Regions from separate parts of the Flavobacterium artemisiae genome, predicted to be linked through region 2. Evidence: riboswitches for the same ligand, from Rfam matches in the RefSeq annotation. Region 2 holds a riboswitch; each other region holds the start of a gene.

The links. Region 2 has a riboswitch for cobalamin ahead of ACFSC2_RS12805 (DUF5074 domain-containing protein). Riboswitches for the same ligand answer to the same signal wherever they lie in the genome.
Region 1: linked by a shared signal. The riboswitch ahead of ACFSC2_RS08850 (TonB-dependent receptor) and the one ahead of ACFSC2_RS12805 (DUF5074 domain-containing protein) in region 2 are both predicted to bind cobalamin.
Region 3: linked by a shared signal. The riboswitch ahead of ACFSC2_RS03780 (TonB-dependent receptor plug domain-containing protein) and the one ahead of ACFSC2_RS12805 (DUF5074 domain-containing protein) in region 2 are both predicted to bind cobalamin.

Annotation. Positions count from the first base shown of each region.
Region 1 is NZ_JBHUDZ010000008.1:17,626-23,700, reverse strand. Features, by position in the region: gene ACFSC2_RS08855 (DUF5074 domain-containing protein) at 1-929, opposite strand, end outside; gene ACFSC2_RS08850 (TonB-dependent receptor) at 926-2,971, opposite strand; cobalamin riboswitch at 3,084-3,285, opposite strand; gene ACFSC2_RS08845 (TonB-dependent receptor plug domain-containing protein) at 3,379-5,241, opposite strand; gene ACFSC2_RS08840 (aminotransferase-like domain-containing protein) at 5,308-6,075, shown strand, end outside.
Region 2 is NZ_JBHUDZ010000012.1:480,079-486,153, reverse strand. Features, by position in the region: gene lptC (LPS export ABC transporter periplasmic protein LptC) at 1-465, opposite strand, end outside; gene ACFSC2_RS12820 (hypothetical protein) at 516-1,745, opposite strand; gene ACFSC2_RS12815 (type III pantothenate kinase) at 1,738-2,472, opposite strand; tRNA gene ACFSC2_RS12810 (tRNA-Phe) at 2,572-2,644, shown strand; gene ACFSC2_RS12805 (DUF5074 domain-containing protein) at 2,811-4,130, opposite strand; cobalamin riboswitch at 4,409-4,601, opposite strand; gene ACFSC2_RS12800 (MFS transporter) at 4,834-6,075, shown strand, end outside.
Region 3 is NZ_JBHUDZ010000002.1:414,570-420,644, reverse strand. Features, by position in the region: gene cobT (nicotinate-nucleotide--dimethylbenzimidazole phosphoribosyltransferase) at 48-1,727, shown strand; gene ACFSC2_RS03790 (adenosylcobinamide-GDP ribazoletransferase) at 1,773-2,570, shown strand; gene cobC (alpha-ribazole phosphatase) at 2,555-3,091, shown strand; cobalamin riboswitch at 3,159-3,361, shown strand; gene ACFSC2_RS03780 (TonB-dependent receptor plug domain-containing protein) at 3,429-5,252, shown strand; gene ACFSC2_RS03775 (YncE family protein) at 5,257-6,075, shown strand, end outside.

The DNA.
Region 1 (6,075 bases), on a different contig from region 2:
ACTTTTTTGGTTCTGGTGTCGAGAATTCCGTAAGCAATTTTATTGCTGTTGGTAAGATAACTCCAGGAAACACTGTAATAGTAAAGCAGATCGTCGACTAAACACATTCCCAAAGCAGGAATATCGAGTTGCATTTTTTTCTCATCGGTTTTAGTATCAATTACAAAAAGATTTGATGGCGTGTTGTAGTAATCACCGCGTGAACTCACATAAATATCACCGCGGCTGTCGATCTGCATTCCGTAGAGATTTATGCCGACATCTATTTTTTTGATTTCTGTGAAAGTTTCCAAATCAATAACCGAAACCGTTCGATCATAATTCGGAACGCGATAACCGCCTGAATTTGCTACATACAATTTTCCGTTATGAACCACCATTTGTTCCGGCTGATAACCAACGGTTACTTTTCTTTTTATTTCTAAAGAAGTCGTATCAATTTCGGCTACAAAACCAATCTCTGCATTTGGGCTAATGGCAACCGGACCCGCATACGAACTCACATACGCTTTGTCTTTGTAAAAAGTCACATAACGGCAATTTGGAATATCAATTTTTTTGATGCGTTTTGCTGTCCATTTTTCGAGAACTTCTACTTTGTTCGAAACATTAATAACTGCATATACTTTATCGCCGTAGATTTGAATATCGTTTCCAACATCGCCCAGTTCTTTAACCACATTCGGGTTTCGTTCCGAATAAACATCGGTCGTGTAATTTCCCGTTCGATAATTAAAAACGTCAATACTGGCTCTGTTCATTCCCATATTACCTTCGTTAAGAAGATAAAATCCTTCTATATTTCCGTCACTTCTCGGCGCCGCAACACTTACGTCTGACGAAAGAAATATTGTTTCATCTTCACGGCAGGAAACCAGCGAAATGGCAACGGTTAAACCAAATAGTATTTTTATAATGCTCTTTTTCATATTTCAAAACTGATTATAAATTTGAATGTTCGCCCCGGCATCGGATAATTGTAAATCACTTCATAATGCTGATTAAAGGCATTGTTGACTTCTACCGTTGCATTCAATTTGTATTTATTGAAAATAAAGGCCTTTTGAACTGCCAAATCGTGCGTATACCACGGCTGCACTTCGTTTACTTTAATATTATTGACGTTTCCGTTGTATCGTTTTCCAACGTAGATAAAACTGTAATTGAAGTTCCATGATTCGTAACCTGCATTCAAAATTCCAGAACCACTGTGCCAAGGAGTGTACGGAATCTGATCGCCGTAAGAAGACAATTCTAAACCTGAAAATTTGGTAAAATCCTGACTTTGAGAATACGTATAAGTCAGATTGACAGCGAGATTTACTTTATCAATATGAGTTCCCAGATTGAGAATTGTTTCAATTCCTTTTCCTTTTACCTGACCAATATTCGTCATCATCCAACGGAATAAATTTCCTGTCGGAGCCGCCACAATCTTGTCTTTGGTATTGGTATAATATGCATCTGCCTGAATGGAGAATTTGTCTATAAGGCTTTCTTTTAGTGAAAAGTTATAAGTAAAACCAACATCATATTGGTTCATATATTCGGGTCTTAACGTACTTGAACCCACCATTGTATAATACAAATCGTTGAAAGTCGGCATTCTGAAAATGCGTTTGGCAAACGCTCTTAAATTGAAATCGTACTTTTTAAAAGGTGTATAACCAAGGAATAAAGCGGGTGTAAATTCGGTTTTGTTTGGCGCTTTTGCATTAAATTTTACTTCTTCGATTACGCGGGTTGCCAAAACGTTTCCTAAAACTTTAAAACCTTCATATCGGTAAGAAGTCGCGAGCGCAACAAGCGCTGTAAAACGCTGAGGGAAAGAAAACTGAGTCTGGATTCCTCTTCTGGTAGCGTTTAATTTATTATATTGAAAATCAGTTGAAAGCGAAACATCCCAAGTGGGTAAAATGCTGTAAAGATTAACCGCCGAAAAATACGCTTCCTGCTGAAAGTAACTGTCATCTGATTGTGCGCCTTCCGTTACGATTTCGCCTAAAACACTAGTGGTATCTCGGGCAATATAATGTGTATAATCGTAAGCAAATTTCCCTTTTGCCTGAAATTTATATTTTTCTGAAACATCTTTGGTGAAAAAACCCTGCGCAAAAAAGTTTTTATCAAACTGTCTGAAACCGTCTCTGAATTTATTCTCTACAATCGCTCCCGGCGCGCCTCTTTCAGAATCGTAATAATAAACTTTTGCGTCCCACGAACCGTTGTTTATTTTGCCGTAAACACCAGATTCAAATCGAAAAGCTTCGATATCGCTGTTGTATCTTGTTGCTGTGGTATCGTAGGCAATACTTCCGTCCTGATTTTTTCTTTTGTATCTAAATTTATATTCTCCGTTTGATTTGATGTATTCGAAACTCATACTTAAACTAACTTTATCGCTCAGTTTTTGCTCCCATCTAAAAGAAGGATCGTGATAATCAATCGACATGGTTTTATAACGAACGAGGAGATTTGTTTTTTTACCTCCAATAAAAACAGGACGTTTTGTTCTTAAATAAATGGCTGAAGCTGAAGCAAAATCTTTAGCCGACTGAAAAATTTCACTTTTCTGACCATTGTACATTGTCAAAGATTCCATATCGTCAAGCGAATATTTTCCGAGATCGGTTACACCGTTTTGGGCATTGCCGAGCTGGATTCCGTCATAAAAAACACCAACATGATGCGTACCCATGTTGCGGACATCGACTGTTTTTAGTCCGCCTACACCGCCATAATCCTTGATTTGAGTTCCTGCAAAATACCGAAGTGCGTCTGCCACATTATGACTGGCTAGTTTTTCGAGCAGAACACCCGAAAGACTTTGTACCGGAATAACTTCCTGATAAGGTTTTCCTTTTAAAATAACTTCTTTTAAAACACGCGAACTATCTGTGACTGCCTGCGAATGAAGCCAAAAAGGAAATAATAAAATAAAAGCTAAAAGTGTTTTTCTAAAATTGTACATCACGATTTATTTAAAAAAACTCTCGGTGATGTAATTACAAAAACATAGATATAGGCCTGCTGTCCTATAGCAGGTTACCATCTTGTGTCGTCAACTTCATACCACGAAAGTTTTAAACTATGTGATCGTGGCAGGTCTCCTGACTTGTTCCATCTTTAAACGGCCTTCTCATCCCGCAGGGCGGGGCAATGGCATAAGTAATGTTTAAAGACTTATATAGAACTTACAGTAGCGGGTCTGTTCAGGATTTACACCTGATTCCCTTTTAACTATTTTTTCCTAAGAAAAAACAGACCAAAATCAGGCGCAAAGATATAATTAAAACATACAAAACCCTGCACAAAAATGTAAAAAAACATTTCGTGCAGGGTTTTATCCAATAACTAATTCTAAAAAAATAAGTAAAATTAAAACGTTACAAACTTAGCTCCCAAAGTAAACCATCTTGAAGGCAGCGGAATTGCTCCGACTTCATAATAAGTGGTATTAAAAATATTTTGAGCATCTAAGAATATCGTGAATTTCTTAATTGACTGACTAACTCTAAAATCGTTAATCCAATAAGAAGGTCCTGTAATTCTTTCGTTAAAACGAGTAGCAAATAATACCGATAAATTTCTATACTGATAATCTATTGTATTGGTTACTTGGTGCTTTAAAGACGAAATTAAATACTTAGAATATATTTCTGTTCTTGAACTCTTAAATTCTGAATCTAAATAAGTGTATCCTAAAACGATATTCAATCTTGAATCTTTAGAGAAATCAAATCTGTAATTACCGCGAAGATTTACTCCGTTTGTGCTTAAATCTCCCGTATTTTGACTCTGCCAAGGCTGCGTAGTCAAATTACGCATCCAATCGATATAATTGTCAATTTTTCTGTAGAAATAATTCGCATTTAAGCTCAAAGCTTTTCTGTTGAATTTAAATCCGATTTCGCTTTGAAAAGCATTTTCTGAATCTAAATCAGTATTTCCAATATTTCCTGTTTGTTTCAAATACAAATCGGTAAACGATGGAATTCTCTGGCTTGTGCCGACATTTGCAATTACTTTAAACTCTTTTGTAATATCGTAACTCGCATCGATTCCTGGATAAATCTGCCATTTGTAATCCGAATTATAGTTTAAATAAGTTCCGATATTTACATTTAATCGTTCTGTAAAATTCGTTCGGTATTCTGCGTAGATTCCAACATTTTCGCGATCGTGATCACCAATATTAGACGAATGGATATCTTCGTTTCTAAATTCAGCTCCAAAACCCAATTCGCCTTTGCCTAATTTTACTGTTGAGTTTAATTCTCCTGCAATCGAATTGGTATAGTGCTGGCTTCTTCCAACGTTTAAATTTGCCATTCCTAAATAACGATAATCGTCATAATTGTATCTGTAAGTTACTCTAGGCATAATTTTCCAACTGTCAGTAATCGAATGTTTTGACTGAATATTAGCAAAAGTTGTCTGTACAGCTTCGCTTGAATTTTTGTCGCCCGGTGCCGCGTAGAAAGCATTTGCGCCAAATCCGTTATTGATGTAACCTGCAGAAGCTTGGATTTCGTTTGCATCATTAAACTGTACATTTCCTTGGTAGAAAATTTTATTGTTTTCGAATGCCGTGTTGTAACGGTAACCGTTGCTTTTATCATGCGAAGCAAAAATCATGTGCTGTTGTTTTTCTTTTCCTAAAACAGCACCAACCTGAACACCGTTTCCGTAAAAAGTATCACCGCTTCCTTCAGTATCTTTTTCAAAATTAGAACCAGCATAAGTGCTTACTAAAATTCCAGAATCACTCGGTTTTTTAGTAATAATATTAATGGCTCCCGTTAAACTGTTGATTCCGTAAGTTCTTGCCGCTGGTCCGCGCACTACTTCAATTCTTTCGATTGCTTCAACCGGAAGAGGCAGGTTTAACATATTGTGAGCTGTTTGTGAGTCAATTACTTTTGCTCCGTTTAATAACACAACAGTCTGCTCAAAACTGCCGCCATCAACGCTGATGTCAGCCTGAGTTCCAAAAGGTCCTCTTTGTCTGATATCAACTCCGTTAGCATATTGTAATACTTCTTGAAGTGTTCTTCCAGGAAGTTTTTTAATTGTTTCACTTGTAATTACGTAAACGTTTCTATTTTCTTTAGAAATCGGCGTACTAAAACGGTTCTGATTAATAATTACCTCGTCAAATTCGAAAATCGAATCTTTTTTAGTTTGAGCGTAAAAATTAGTACAGATTGATGTTAGTACCAATAGATAGATTTTTTTCATTTTGGTTAAAAATTTTGGCAAAAGTAGTACCTTGCCGTACTAATAAAGTATGCCAGTTTTATAATTATGAATAGTCCGGTTGAAATTCCTTTTAAAAGTTTTATCGAGCTTAAGCCAGAAGAAAACACAGCAATATATTTACAGATTGTTTTTGAATTTATAAAAGCCATTCAAACCGGATTTCTTCCCGAAGGAACAAAACTTCCCGGCACCAGAATTTTATGCAAAGTATTGTCTGTAAACAGAAATACAATAATAAAGGCTTTTCAGGATCTGGAATCGCAAGGCTGGATAGAAACGCTCCCGAACAAAGGAACGTTTATTTTATCGCAGCAAAAACAAAAAAGCAAAGCCGATTTTACGATTTCAAAAGAACAAATTCCTGCTGATGCGACGATTGGTTTTACTTTTAAAAAATCTACTATTCTAGAAAATCCGACAGAAATAAGTAATCTTCCGTACCAATTTAATGACGGACTTCCTGATTTACGTTTGGTTCAAACCGATGTTTTGGCAAGATTGTATGTTTCTAAATTAAAGAGGCAAAAAACATCTAAAACCTACGAACAGATTCTGCTTCGCTCCCACTCTAATTTTAAAACTCATTTTTCTAATTATCTAAATTTAACCCGCGGTCTGCGTATTTCGACTTCTAATCTTCTGACTACAAGCAGTCATGAAATTAGTTTGTATCTGGTTACAAAAGCATTGATTGCACAAGGAGATAAAGTAGTTGTGGCTTCTCCAGGCTATTATAATTCGAATATGACACTGACCAATACTGGCGCACAGATTGTTTCAATTCCTGTAAATGCTGACGGAATCGATACTAAA
Region 2 (6,075 bases):
AACTCCTTTTGCATCCGTTAACTTAAATTTTCTTTCGGTATAAAACCATTCATTTTTCTGATCAAAATAAAGCTGTTCTGTCTCCAAAACCTGTCCTGCTTCAGAAGCAATTCTAACTTTTCCAATCAAATCAATGATTCCTGTATTCTTATACGAAACAGCATAGTTTCCTGTTATAAAAGTACGTTTTTGTTTTTTATCATACAAAGTAACATCTACACCTTTTGGAAATTCGGTAAATGGAAAATCTAAATTCGAATAATCGAGCATTTTAGGACTTATCAAAACAGTCGAAATACGACCAGAATCGGTATACTTTATATTTACCGTATCGGCATCACTGGCAGGTACAAATTCTGAGAAGTTAATTTTTTGAACTTCTTTAAAATTACTCTCGCAGCCAAAAAACATTGTCACGGCTATAACCGTGACAAATAGAATACTATATCTTTTTGGTAAATTCATCTGCCAAAAGTAGTAAATTGTAGTGAGCTTAAAAAAGATAAATTATATGTTTAGTTGAATTTACTCTTCACAAACCATTTATCATTGAAAGAGAAACTAGCACTGAAGTTTAAATAATTCTCTTGAACTAAGTTAGAGGAAACTGTTCCTCTCTTTCCGAATTCGATACCAATATTCACATTAGAAAAAGTTCCAGTAATTGGAAAACCTGCTCCTAAAGTCATTCCGACATCTTTAATTGATTCGTTATTTACAATCAAACCAATTTTTTCATATTTCAATCCGGCTCTATATGTAATTCTGCTTAAGTAACTTGTAAACGATGTGTAATTAGGTATAAAATAACCTCCTACCGCATATTTAGCATATTTCTCATATTGTACATTTGAGCTTTGATTATAGTAGTTTGACAATTGTCCGTTGCCTTGAAAAATCATACTAGTTCCTACAAGCCATTTTCTTGCTTCTCCAATTCCCGCTCCAATAGTTAATTTACTAGGAAGTGTTAATTTTTGAGAAACTGGGCTATATGTGTAAGGATCTGGATCTCCGCTCACGGTAATTACTCTTGTATTGTCAGAATTTAATTTACTATCTAATGTGTAGCTTAAACTAGTAAACAAACTCATTTTTTTATAAATTTTAGTTTGATACATCGTTCCTAAATTAAAGCTGGCACCAGACAATTCTGAGGTATTTACTTCAGAAGTTGTGTTTTGAACACCTGTTATAGCTTCAATACTAGTTGTTGTAATTTTACCAAAATTGTACTGCACATCTGCTCCAACACTCCAATGTGGTTTAATTTTATAAGCCAAAGCAAAGTACACTTTATTTACACCACCTTTTCCTTCAAGCTGTGCACTTGTAGCTCCTTCTGTTGCTGTATTATCATTTAGGATTTTGTATCCTACAGAACTCACAGGAATTAAACCGAAAGAAGCTCCAAATTTACCCATCGGAATTCCTACAGCTAAATAATCAAACGTAGAGCGTTGTGCTTTTTCTGATTGTTCGTTGGTTTTTAATGTCGAAGTTGCGAACGTTCCCCCCACAGTAAATGTAGTCTGTCCCAAACCTGCGTAACTTGCAGGGTTATCAATATTTAAATGGATACTGTCCTGCTCTACTGCTACTCCAGCCATAGATCTAAACTCAAGAGTACCTTTGAATCTTGAATCACCAATTCCGTAAAAAGAATAAGGGGAAGCTGTTCCTTGCTGAGCAAATGAAGCGAACGATATAAGCAGACAAGCGCTTACTATAATTTTTTTAATCATTGTCGATTTTATATTGATATGTTTGGTTCAAACTCTCCAAAAGGAAATTTGAATTGGCAAATATGGTATTTTTTAATCGTTTAGCCAAAAAATCTGCATCGCCTCCCGTTAAAATTATGATAAAATTTGAAAATTGTACGCGATATTCATCGATAAAACCGTCAATCTCATAGACGAAACCATTGACAACACCAGAATGAATCGCCTGTGCAGTGGAGTTCCCAATATAAGATTCTGGCGACTCAAAAGTCAGCAAAGGCAGTTTGGCCGTGAAGTTATGCAAACTTTCATATCGTAATCGAAGTCCGGGAGAAATAGCACCGCCCAAATAATTGTCATTTTCGTCGATGAAATCGTAGGTTATGCAAGTTCCGGCATCTATAACTAATCTGTTTTGTTTTGGAAACTTTAAAGTCGCTCCAGCTGCCAAAACCATACGATCTATTCCTAATGTTTTTGGTGTTGCATATTTATTTGTAAACGGAAATTTGTCTTCGTGTGTCAAAAAATGCACTTTCAGCTCTTTTTCGAACAATAAAAAAGACTCTTTTTCTATTTTTCCGACTGATGCTGCAACCAAATCTGTGCATTTTGGAAACTTTTCTAAAATATTTTTAATTTTTTTTTCGAGTTCATTTTTGTCGAAAGTAAAATTTTCCAAAGCAGTATTACCCTCAAAGACAGAAGCTTTAATTCTGGTATTCCCAACATCGACGGTTAAAATCATATTTGATATTTTGTTTTTGCGAAGATACGAATTGATTTTTTCTTTAAAATGTTTTGCACAAACCAAAAATGATTATATATTTGCACCCGCAACAAGCACGGTACCTTAGCTCAGATGGTAGAGCAATGGACTGAAAATCCATGTGTCCCTGGTTCGATCCCTGGAGGTACCACGAAACCCACTCAAACGAGTGGGTTTTTTGTTTTTTACAACTTTCTGAAAGATTTAACCGCAAAGAACGGAAAGAAAGACGCAAGGGTCGCAAAGTTTAATAATAACTTTGCGACCCTTGCGTAAATCTTAGCTTAGAGAGCTATCGTGATTGCAGTTAAGAAAAACTATTGATGAAATACTGAAACCGCAGGGAAATAATATCCTGAAAAGCTTACTCCCGAAGTTTTAGCACCAGAATCTGCATTAAAGAAATACAAATTATTGTTTGCAAAATTAGCACCAAATCCAGAGTCTACAGTGTTTACAACTAGATTGTTTTTCTTTCTATCGTATCCTATTCCTGCTCCATATAATATATTTACTCCTGTTAAAGCAACAAAAGGTTTCGCCAATGAAGCAACATCTCCTGTATACTTATAAATTTCTTTACCACCGCTGAAACTTGCATTTTTAGCAATAAAAACATCATTTTTAGCAGCAGCGATCGATCCTGGATGCCACGCACCCCAGCTTCCGTATGCTTGGAAACCTAATGCAATTTCGGTTACTTCAAGATTATTCGAATCTATATTTATAAGTTTTGTTCCGCCTGCTGCCCACACTTTTTTATCATCTGTAACGGCAAAACCTACAGCCATTCCTGAAATAGTTTTCTCTACAGCCAAAGTCGAAGCGTTAATAATAAGAACACCTTTTGTGGCTGACAATGCAAAAATGTAATTATTCACTTTAACAATATCTCCCACCTGACCAGTAATTCCATCAACTTGACCGTTTAACTCCATTGTGTTAAGGTTCAACTTAAATATTCCTTTTCCTGAAGTTAACAGTGCTTGATTTTCGTTGATAGCAGCTATTGCACGCCAATCATTGCCGCCTTTTGCCTCGATTCTTTTTTCTTCTTTTAATGAATAAGCGTCAGCCACAACAACAGGACCGCCTACTTTTGAAACTAAAAATAATTTTTTGTTGATGATCGTTCCAAATTCCAATGTTGATGATTCTGGTTTTAAATTTTTATCTGGATTCACTTTTACAAAAACACTGTCTTCTATTGCTTTTGTATCATATCTATAAAAGCCAACTGTTCCTGTTCCATGTCCGAACCAGCCTTCATTAATCATGAAAAAACCATTTTCATAAGCGCCCCACGCGTGTATATCATAAGTAAGTGTTACCTCTCCACCGCTATTTTTGGCAGTCATATTAATTTTAAAATCGCCTCTTTTTTCTGGATTAAAAGTAAAAGTAGAATCAGCGCTTACTACTTTTCCGTCTACTGTCCATTCGAAGGATAAATTATTTCGGTCTTTTATTTTTGAACTTAACTTAAGTGTTTTTCCAATTGTCAAAGTGTCTTTTAACTGCTGTTCGCCGTTTATTACTGGAGGAGCTGTAAAATCATCGTCATTATTACATGAAGTTATTAAGACTGCCAAAGAGGCAATTGCAATTAAATGCCTGAAAAAAAATTGGGTTTTCATTATTAAATATTTAAAAAATTATCACTTGACTTTTAATCGACATTCATTTTAATTCATAGAAATAATTCTACAAAGCAAATTGTACAGCGATTTGTTTAAATGATTTTTAGCAGAGAAAAAGGAAAGTCGAAAACAGAATTGTTTTACGATATCATATTTGCAGAAAAAAATCTCATAAACTTTATTTTGGCTTACGAGAATAGAATAACCAAACAAATACCCGTTCACAGAATGTGAAAAGTACTTGTTCTTAATTCTAGCTTCAACCCCCGAAAGCTATTATTACTATAAAAATGGCAGGTCTTCTGACTTGCTCCCTACACCCAGCCTTCCCTTTCTAATTGAAAAGTGGCATATTAAAGGGTTTCAGTTAATGAGCTTACAGCTGCGGGACAGTTTTGGATTTTCACCAAATTCCCTTTTAATGTCACTATTTATCGAAATATGACAACCATTTTCTGATTCAAATTTTGAGCTGCAAATCTAGTACTTTCTTTTTTAAGAAAACAAGCTGCTCTTGTAATTAAAAACTTTAAAAGAGATCTCAAATTTAATTTATCAAGAAGTAACTTATTAAAGCACAAAAAGTCAACAAATAATTACTTTTTGTTAAAAAAGTATCAAGTGGATAAAAAATTATCTTATATATTCGTAAAACTATATTTTTATCTTTCATTTACTAATAAGATTATAAAGCAGTTTTATGAGCAAAACTTCTACTAAAGGCATTTGGAAAGTGATTTCGGCCTCTTCTATGGGCACCATGATTGAGTGGTACGACTTTTATATCTTCGGCAGTCTGGCTGTTGTTATTTCTACTAAATTTTTCCCGAGTGATAATCCGACTGCCGCATTCTTATCTACTCTTGCTACTTTTGCTGCAGGATTTGTTGTGCGTCCGTTTGGGGCTTTATTCTTTGGAAGGCTTGGCGATATTATTGGTCGTAAATATACTTTTATGGCGACTTTATTATTGATGGGAGGTTCGACTTTTCTAATTGGATGTATTCCGAGTTACGAAACGATTGGTTTCCTTGCTCCTTTATTAGTATTGATTCTGCGCTTACTGCAAGGCCTTGCGCTAGGAGGTGAATATGGGGGTGCTGCAACTTATGTAGCAGAACATGCCCCTGTGGGAGAAAAAGGCTATTGGACTTCATGGATTCAAACTACAGCTACTGTTGGTTTATTTATTTCGCTGATGGTTATTCTTGCGACTAAAAATATTCTTTCAAATGAAGATTTTGATTCTTGGGGCTGGCGTGTTCCGTTTTGGGTTTCTATCGTTATGGTCGGCGTTTCTTATTTAATTCGAAAAAATATGGACGAATCTCCTGTATTTGCAAAAGCGAAAAAAGAAGGAACGACAAGTGCTAATCCGTTAAAAGAAAGTTTTGGAAACCGATACAACTTAAAGTTCGTTCTTTTGGCATTATTTGGAGCCACTATGGGACAAGGTGTTGTTTGGTATACAGGACAATTTTATGCGATGAGCTTTATGAAAACGGTTATGAATGTGGATTCTTCGCAAGTTGATGAATTGTTAGGAATTGCACTTTTAATAGGAACTCCGTTTTTTATTTTTTTTGGATGGCTGAGCGATAAAGTCGGACGAAAGTATATTATGATGTTCGGAATGCTTCTTGCCATATTATCGTACCGCTCTATTTATCAGGAGATGTACAACACCACTTCTTTAAATCAGAAAACTGAAATTGCCGAAAACCTTAAAGAAACTAGCGAAATTAAAGCGGATGGCAGCAGGATAATTACTATTCAAAAAAAATATACTGATGGTACAACCGCTTTGGAGAAAAAAACGTATATCCCTAAAAAAGAGTTGCAAACAAGTATTTCAATTACAATTAATTCGAGCGATAAATGGATGTTAATTTTCTTAGTTTTTATACAAGTTATTTTTGTAACGATGGTGTATGGTCCAATT
Region 3 (6,075 bases), on a different contig from region 2:
CTATAATGAAGATTAGAATTTGGAACTCTTAAAATTGGTATTTAAAAATGAGCCATTTAGACGATATACTAAAATCCCGACGCGACACCCGACATTTTACCCACGATAAAGTTCCAGACGAAGTAATTGAAAAAGCACTTCGCGCAGGACATTGGGCACCATCGGTCGGTTTGACAGATGCTACACGATATTTCCTCATAAAATCAGAAGAAGTAAAAACGGCTATTAAAGACCTATTTTTAGAATACAATAAAAAAGCCGCTTCTTTGACAGATAATCCAGAGCAAAAAGAACTTTACAATTCTCTTAAACTTGAAGCTATAGAAGAAGCTCCAATCGGACTTATTATCGCTTACGATCGTTCGGTTTTAAATCAATTTACAATCGGAACCATCGGAAGTAACGAGGCAGTAAAATTTAGTTCGGTCTGCGCGGCACAGAATATTTGGCTTTCTCTTACAGAACAAGGTTTTGGAATGGGCTGGGTTTCTATTCTAAATTATTATCAGTTTAAAAAAATCCTAGATCTTCCAGAAAATATAGAGCCTTTGGGTTATTTCTGTATCGGAAAACCTGCAACGAATTACAATAATCAGCCGATGTTGCAGCAACTGCATTGGAGACAAAAATCGGAAACACCCGATTGCAAAGAAATTACAACTCTTCATTTAAAAAATACTTCAGAAAGTAGTTCACATTCGACCTCAGAAAAACCAGAAGAAAAGAATTTTGATATTCTTTTACAAGAAAAAATAGATTCTAAAACAAAGCCGCTTGGCGCCTTAGGAACTTTAGAAACTTTGGCTTTTCAGATAGCTTCTGTTTTTGGAACTTTAAATCCGAAAATTATAAATCCGAATATTGTAGTTTTTGCTGCCGATCACGGAATCGCTAATCATGGTGTCAGTGCCTATCCGCAAGATGTTACGCGCCAAATGGTTTCTAATTTTTTAGACGGAGGTGCCGCAATCAATGTATTCTGCAAACAAAATGATATTACTTTGTCGATTGTTAATTCAGGAGTAAATTATGATTTCCCGACGAACACCAAACTGATAAATGCCAAAATCGGAAACGGCACACAATCCTTTCTTCATGCACCCGCAATGAGCGAAAGTGAATTAGAATTGTGTTTTGAAAAAGGAAAATCGATTGTCACTACTATTGCAAAAACGAACTGTAACTGTATCGGTTTTGGCGAAATGGGAATTGGAAATACAGCAACGGCTTCTGTTTTAATGAGTCTTTTGACGGGTTTTTCTATTGAAGAATGTACCGGAAAAGGAACAGGTGTTTCAGATGAAAAATTAATTCAAAAACAAAATATCCTAAAAAAAGCGATTGAAAATTATTCCGGTCAAGCCGAATTAAAACAACAGCTGGCCTACTTTGGAGGTTTCGAAATTATTCAAATGGCTGGCGGGATGTTAAGCGCTTTTGAAAATAATATGCTCATACTCGTGGACGGTTTTATTTGCACAACTGCTTTTTTAATTACCTATAAAATGAACCCGAAAATCAAACAAAATGCCATCTTTTGCCATTGTTCTGCTGAGAAAGCGCATCAGAAATTATTACATTACTTAGACGCTAAACCTGTTTTAGATTTAGATCTGCGCCTCGGCGAAGGAACGGGCTGTGCGATTGCATTTCCAGTTCTGAAATCTGCTGAAGTTTTTTTAAATGAAATGGCTAGTTTTGAAAGTGCTGGGGTAAGTAAAAAATAAAAATTCAATCTCAATGAAAATATCAATAAAAATCTTTTCCATTTAATGAAAAAAGAACTCCATATTTTTTTTACTTGTTTAATGTTTTACACCAGGATTCCTTGTCCAAAAAACATCACACATCATCCTGATTATTTAAATAAAGCCACACGATATTTCCCTTTTATTGGATGGATTGTCGGGAGTATTTCTTTTCTCGCTTTTTATGTTTTTTCTTTTTTTGTATCGATTGAAGCTGCTGCAATTCTGGCAATAATTGCTTCTATTCTAACAACAGGCGCTTTTCACGAAGACGGTTTTGCAGATGTCTGCGACGGTTTCGGAGGCGGATGGACAAAAGAAAAAATCTTAACGATTATGAAAGACAGCGCTATTGGAGCTTACGGAGCTGTCGGACTCGTTTTACTTTTTCTTTTAAAATTTAAATTGCTATCCGAAAGCATTTCTATCTTTCAAACAAACAATTTAGATTTTCCTTTTCTTATTTTTCTGTTGTTTGTGAATGCTCATGCTTTAAGTCGTTTATCGGCAGTGAGTATCATTTTTACACATGAATATTCTCGTGACGATGCTTCGAGTAAAAGCAAACCTATAGCGCAGCAATATACTTGGAAAGAAGTTTTTGGTTCCTTTTTCTTTGGTTTACTGCCTTTGATTGTTCTTTCTTATTTTTATCATTTGTTTATTCTGATTTTGATTCCGGTTTTTTTGACCCGCTTTTTTTTGGCGCGTTATTTTCAAAAATGGATTGACGGCTATACAGGCGACTGTCTCGGCGCCACACAGCAAGTCAGTGAAGTAATCATTTATCTCAGTGTTTTAATTTTATGGAAATTTATTTAATCCGTCATACCGAAACGGTTTGCGAAAAAGGTATCTGCTACGGACAAACCGATGTGAATATAGCTGAACCATTTGAAGAAGTTTTTAAAAATATACTTTCCCAGTTACCTTCTGAAGCAGTACTATTTACAAGTCCGCTTAAACGATGCGTGATTTTAGCAGACTATATTCAAAAAAACATGAAAATTCATTCTTACCAGAAAGATCCTCGTTTGATGGAAATGAATTTTGGAGACTGGGAAATGTTATCTTGGAATGAAATTCCGCAGGACCAGCTAAATCCGTGGATGGAAGATTTTGTGAACATAAAAGTTTCCAATGGCGAATCCTTTACTGAACTTCACGAAAGAACTGAATCTTTTCTAAATGAAAAACTCGCAAAAGACGTTTTGCATCCAATTATAATTGTGGCGCATGCTGGAAGTATCAGAAGTATCTTATGTCATCAAACTTCTTTGCCATTAAAAGATGCTTTTCAAAATAATGTTGATTTTGGCAAGGTTATTAGAATTAAGCTTTAACAGCTCTTTTGTTTAGAATTTGATTCAAAATGTGAAACAAATTTGAAAAATCGATAGTTTTAACTTTATCTTTGCACAAATTTAAGGTTGTGTTTTTATAAAAAAGCACATTAAAAGGGAATCAAGTATAATCTTGAGCTGTACCCGCAACTGTAAGCTTAGTTCAAAATGAATGCTTGTTGTTACTACAATCCACTGCCACGCCCTGCGTGATGGGAAGGAAGACAACAAGACGCAAGCCAGGAGACCTGCCTTTATAACTAATATCAAGCTCTCGGGAACAAGAGTGTAGAAATTTATGATTTTAAAGAAATTCGTCATTTTTTGTTTTTTATTCATGTGCCAATTTATTTTGGCGCAGCAGGATTCTATTACGAATTTAAAACAAGTTGTAGTTTCAGACAGCAATCTTAAAAAATTCTGTAGTTCTCAGTCAATTCAAGTCATAAGTGATTCGATCATCAATACCAATCAAGCATCACTAACTTCTCTTTTAAACTTTAACACGGTAATTTATTTTAAAGAAAATGGTCTCGGAATGACATCTGGCCCATCTTTTAGAGGAACTACAAGTGCACAGACAGCAGTTATCTGGAACGGTATCAATATCAATTCTCAATTTTTAGGACAGTCCGATTTTAATACTATCGGCACGAGAGATTTTAATTCTATTACTGTAAAAGCCGGCGGAGGAAGTATTTTGTACGGAAGCGGTGCAATTGGCGGCAGTATTCACCTAAATAATGATTTGAGTTTTAAAAAAGGATTTACAAATCATTTATTTTTCAGCGCAGGAAGTTTTAATACTTACAGCGCCAATTATAAAGCCGCAGTTTCATCTGATAAGTACAGTCTTCAAATTAGTATTTCTAGAAACAGCTCTGATAATGATTTTAAATATCCTGGAAATCAAAACGAGAAAAACTTAAATGGGCAATATTATAATACGAGCATGAATACGGCTTTTGGATATAAAATTGATTCTAAAAATACCATTAAATTATACAGTCAGTTTTATGACTCTGAGCGTCATTTTTCTCTAACAACCCCGACTGCTACCAAAACAAAATACGACGATTTTAATACCCGAAATCTTTTAGAATGGGAAAGCAGACTGAATCGTTTTACTTCAAAATTAAGAGCGGCTCATATTGGAGAATCTTATAAATATTTCCCAACTATTACTTCTGATTATTTCACTTTTGGAAAAGTAGAAACTTCTATCCTCAAATATGATTTGGCTTTTGATGTAAATGACAAAATCAAACTAAACACTATTGTGGATTATAGCCGAAATAAAGGCTACGGATCAAGTATTAATGATGTTAAAAGAGAAGTTAGTTCAGGGAGTTTATTACTAAGTCATTTAGTTTCTGAAAAATGGGATTATTCGGTAAGCATTCGTCAGGAATTAACGGACAATTACGGAAATCCATTTCTTTTTTCTTTTGGAACTCGATATTTATTGACTGATTTTTATCGAATAAAACTTAATGCTTCGAAGAATTACAGAATGCCGACTTACAATGATTTATTCTGGGAAGGAAGCGGCAATCCGAACTTAAAACCTGAAACTTCCTATCAAACCGAAATTGGAAACGAATTTTTCTTTAAAAACTTTTCTGTTTCTCTAACAGGATATTATAATGATATTCAGGATTTATTACGCTGGGTTCCTACAGATAGCGGCAGTGATGTGTGGTCTCCAGAAAATACTGATCATGTAAAAACTTATGGAGCAGAAGTTCTTTTAGAATGGAAAACCAAAATAAACAATCACAACTTTACTATCAACGGGACTTATGCCTATACGGTTTCAAAAAGCAAACAGCTCATTGCTGGTGAATTGGTTTACAAACAATTGATTTATGTACCCTACCATAAAGTGACGGCATCAGCATCCTATAATTGGAAAAAACTTTCATCATACTTTCAATATTTATACAATGGTGAAGTTTACAGCACGCCTTTTAACAGCAAAGCTGGAATCGTAAAAGCTTATAATGTTGCCAATCTTGGTGCTGATTATGATTTTGGAAGAAAAAACAGTTTCAAACTTGGCGTTCAAGTTTTGAATTTATTAAATGAAGATTACCAGCCTGTTATCAGCAGACAAATGCCTGGAAGAAATTATACTATATATATTAACCTAAATTTTTAAATACATGAAAAGATTTAATAAACTTTTTTTAACTGTCATTTTTGCGTCGGCTTTTTTTGTATCGTGCAGCAGCGATGATGATGAGACTCAAGCTCCACGTGGTAATTATGATGGAGGAATATTTGTTGTAAACGAAGGAAATAACGGTACTCCTAATGGAACTATCTCTTACCTGTCTGACGATCTTAAGGTTGAGAATGATGTATTTAAATTGGTTAATAATAAAACATCTGGCGACACACCACAAAGTATCGGTTTTAATGGAGATTTAGCCTATATCGTTACAAATGCTTCTAACAAAATTGAACTTGTTAATCGTTATACTTTTAAATCTATTGCAACAATTACTACAGGTTTAATTAATCCGAGATTTATTGCTTTTGCAAACGGAAAAGGTTATGTAACAAACTGGGGAGATCCAGCAAGTTCTTCTGATGATTATGTAGCGGTACTTGATCTTTCTTCAAATACCATAACTTCAACTATTCCCGTTGTTGAAGGTCCAGAGCAAATTATCGAAAATGATGGAAAGTTGTATGTAGCACACAAAGGCGGCTGGAATCAAGGAAATTCTTTAACAATCATTAATGCAGCTACAAATACCGTTGCAACAAATTTTGTGGTTGGAGATGTACCAAGTGTACTAGAAAAAGATAATGGAACATTATATATTTTATGCGCTGGAAAACCATCTTATGCTGATGTAGAAACTGCTGGTAAAATTGTTAAGTTAAACCTAAGCAGTAACACAATTAGCTCTACGATTAATTTCTCTGAGAAAACACATCCTGGATTCTTAGATATCGAAAGCAGCAAACTGTAT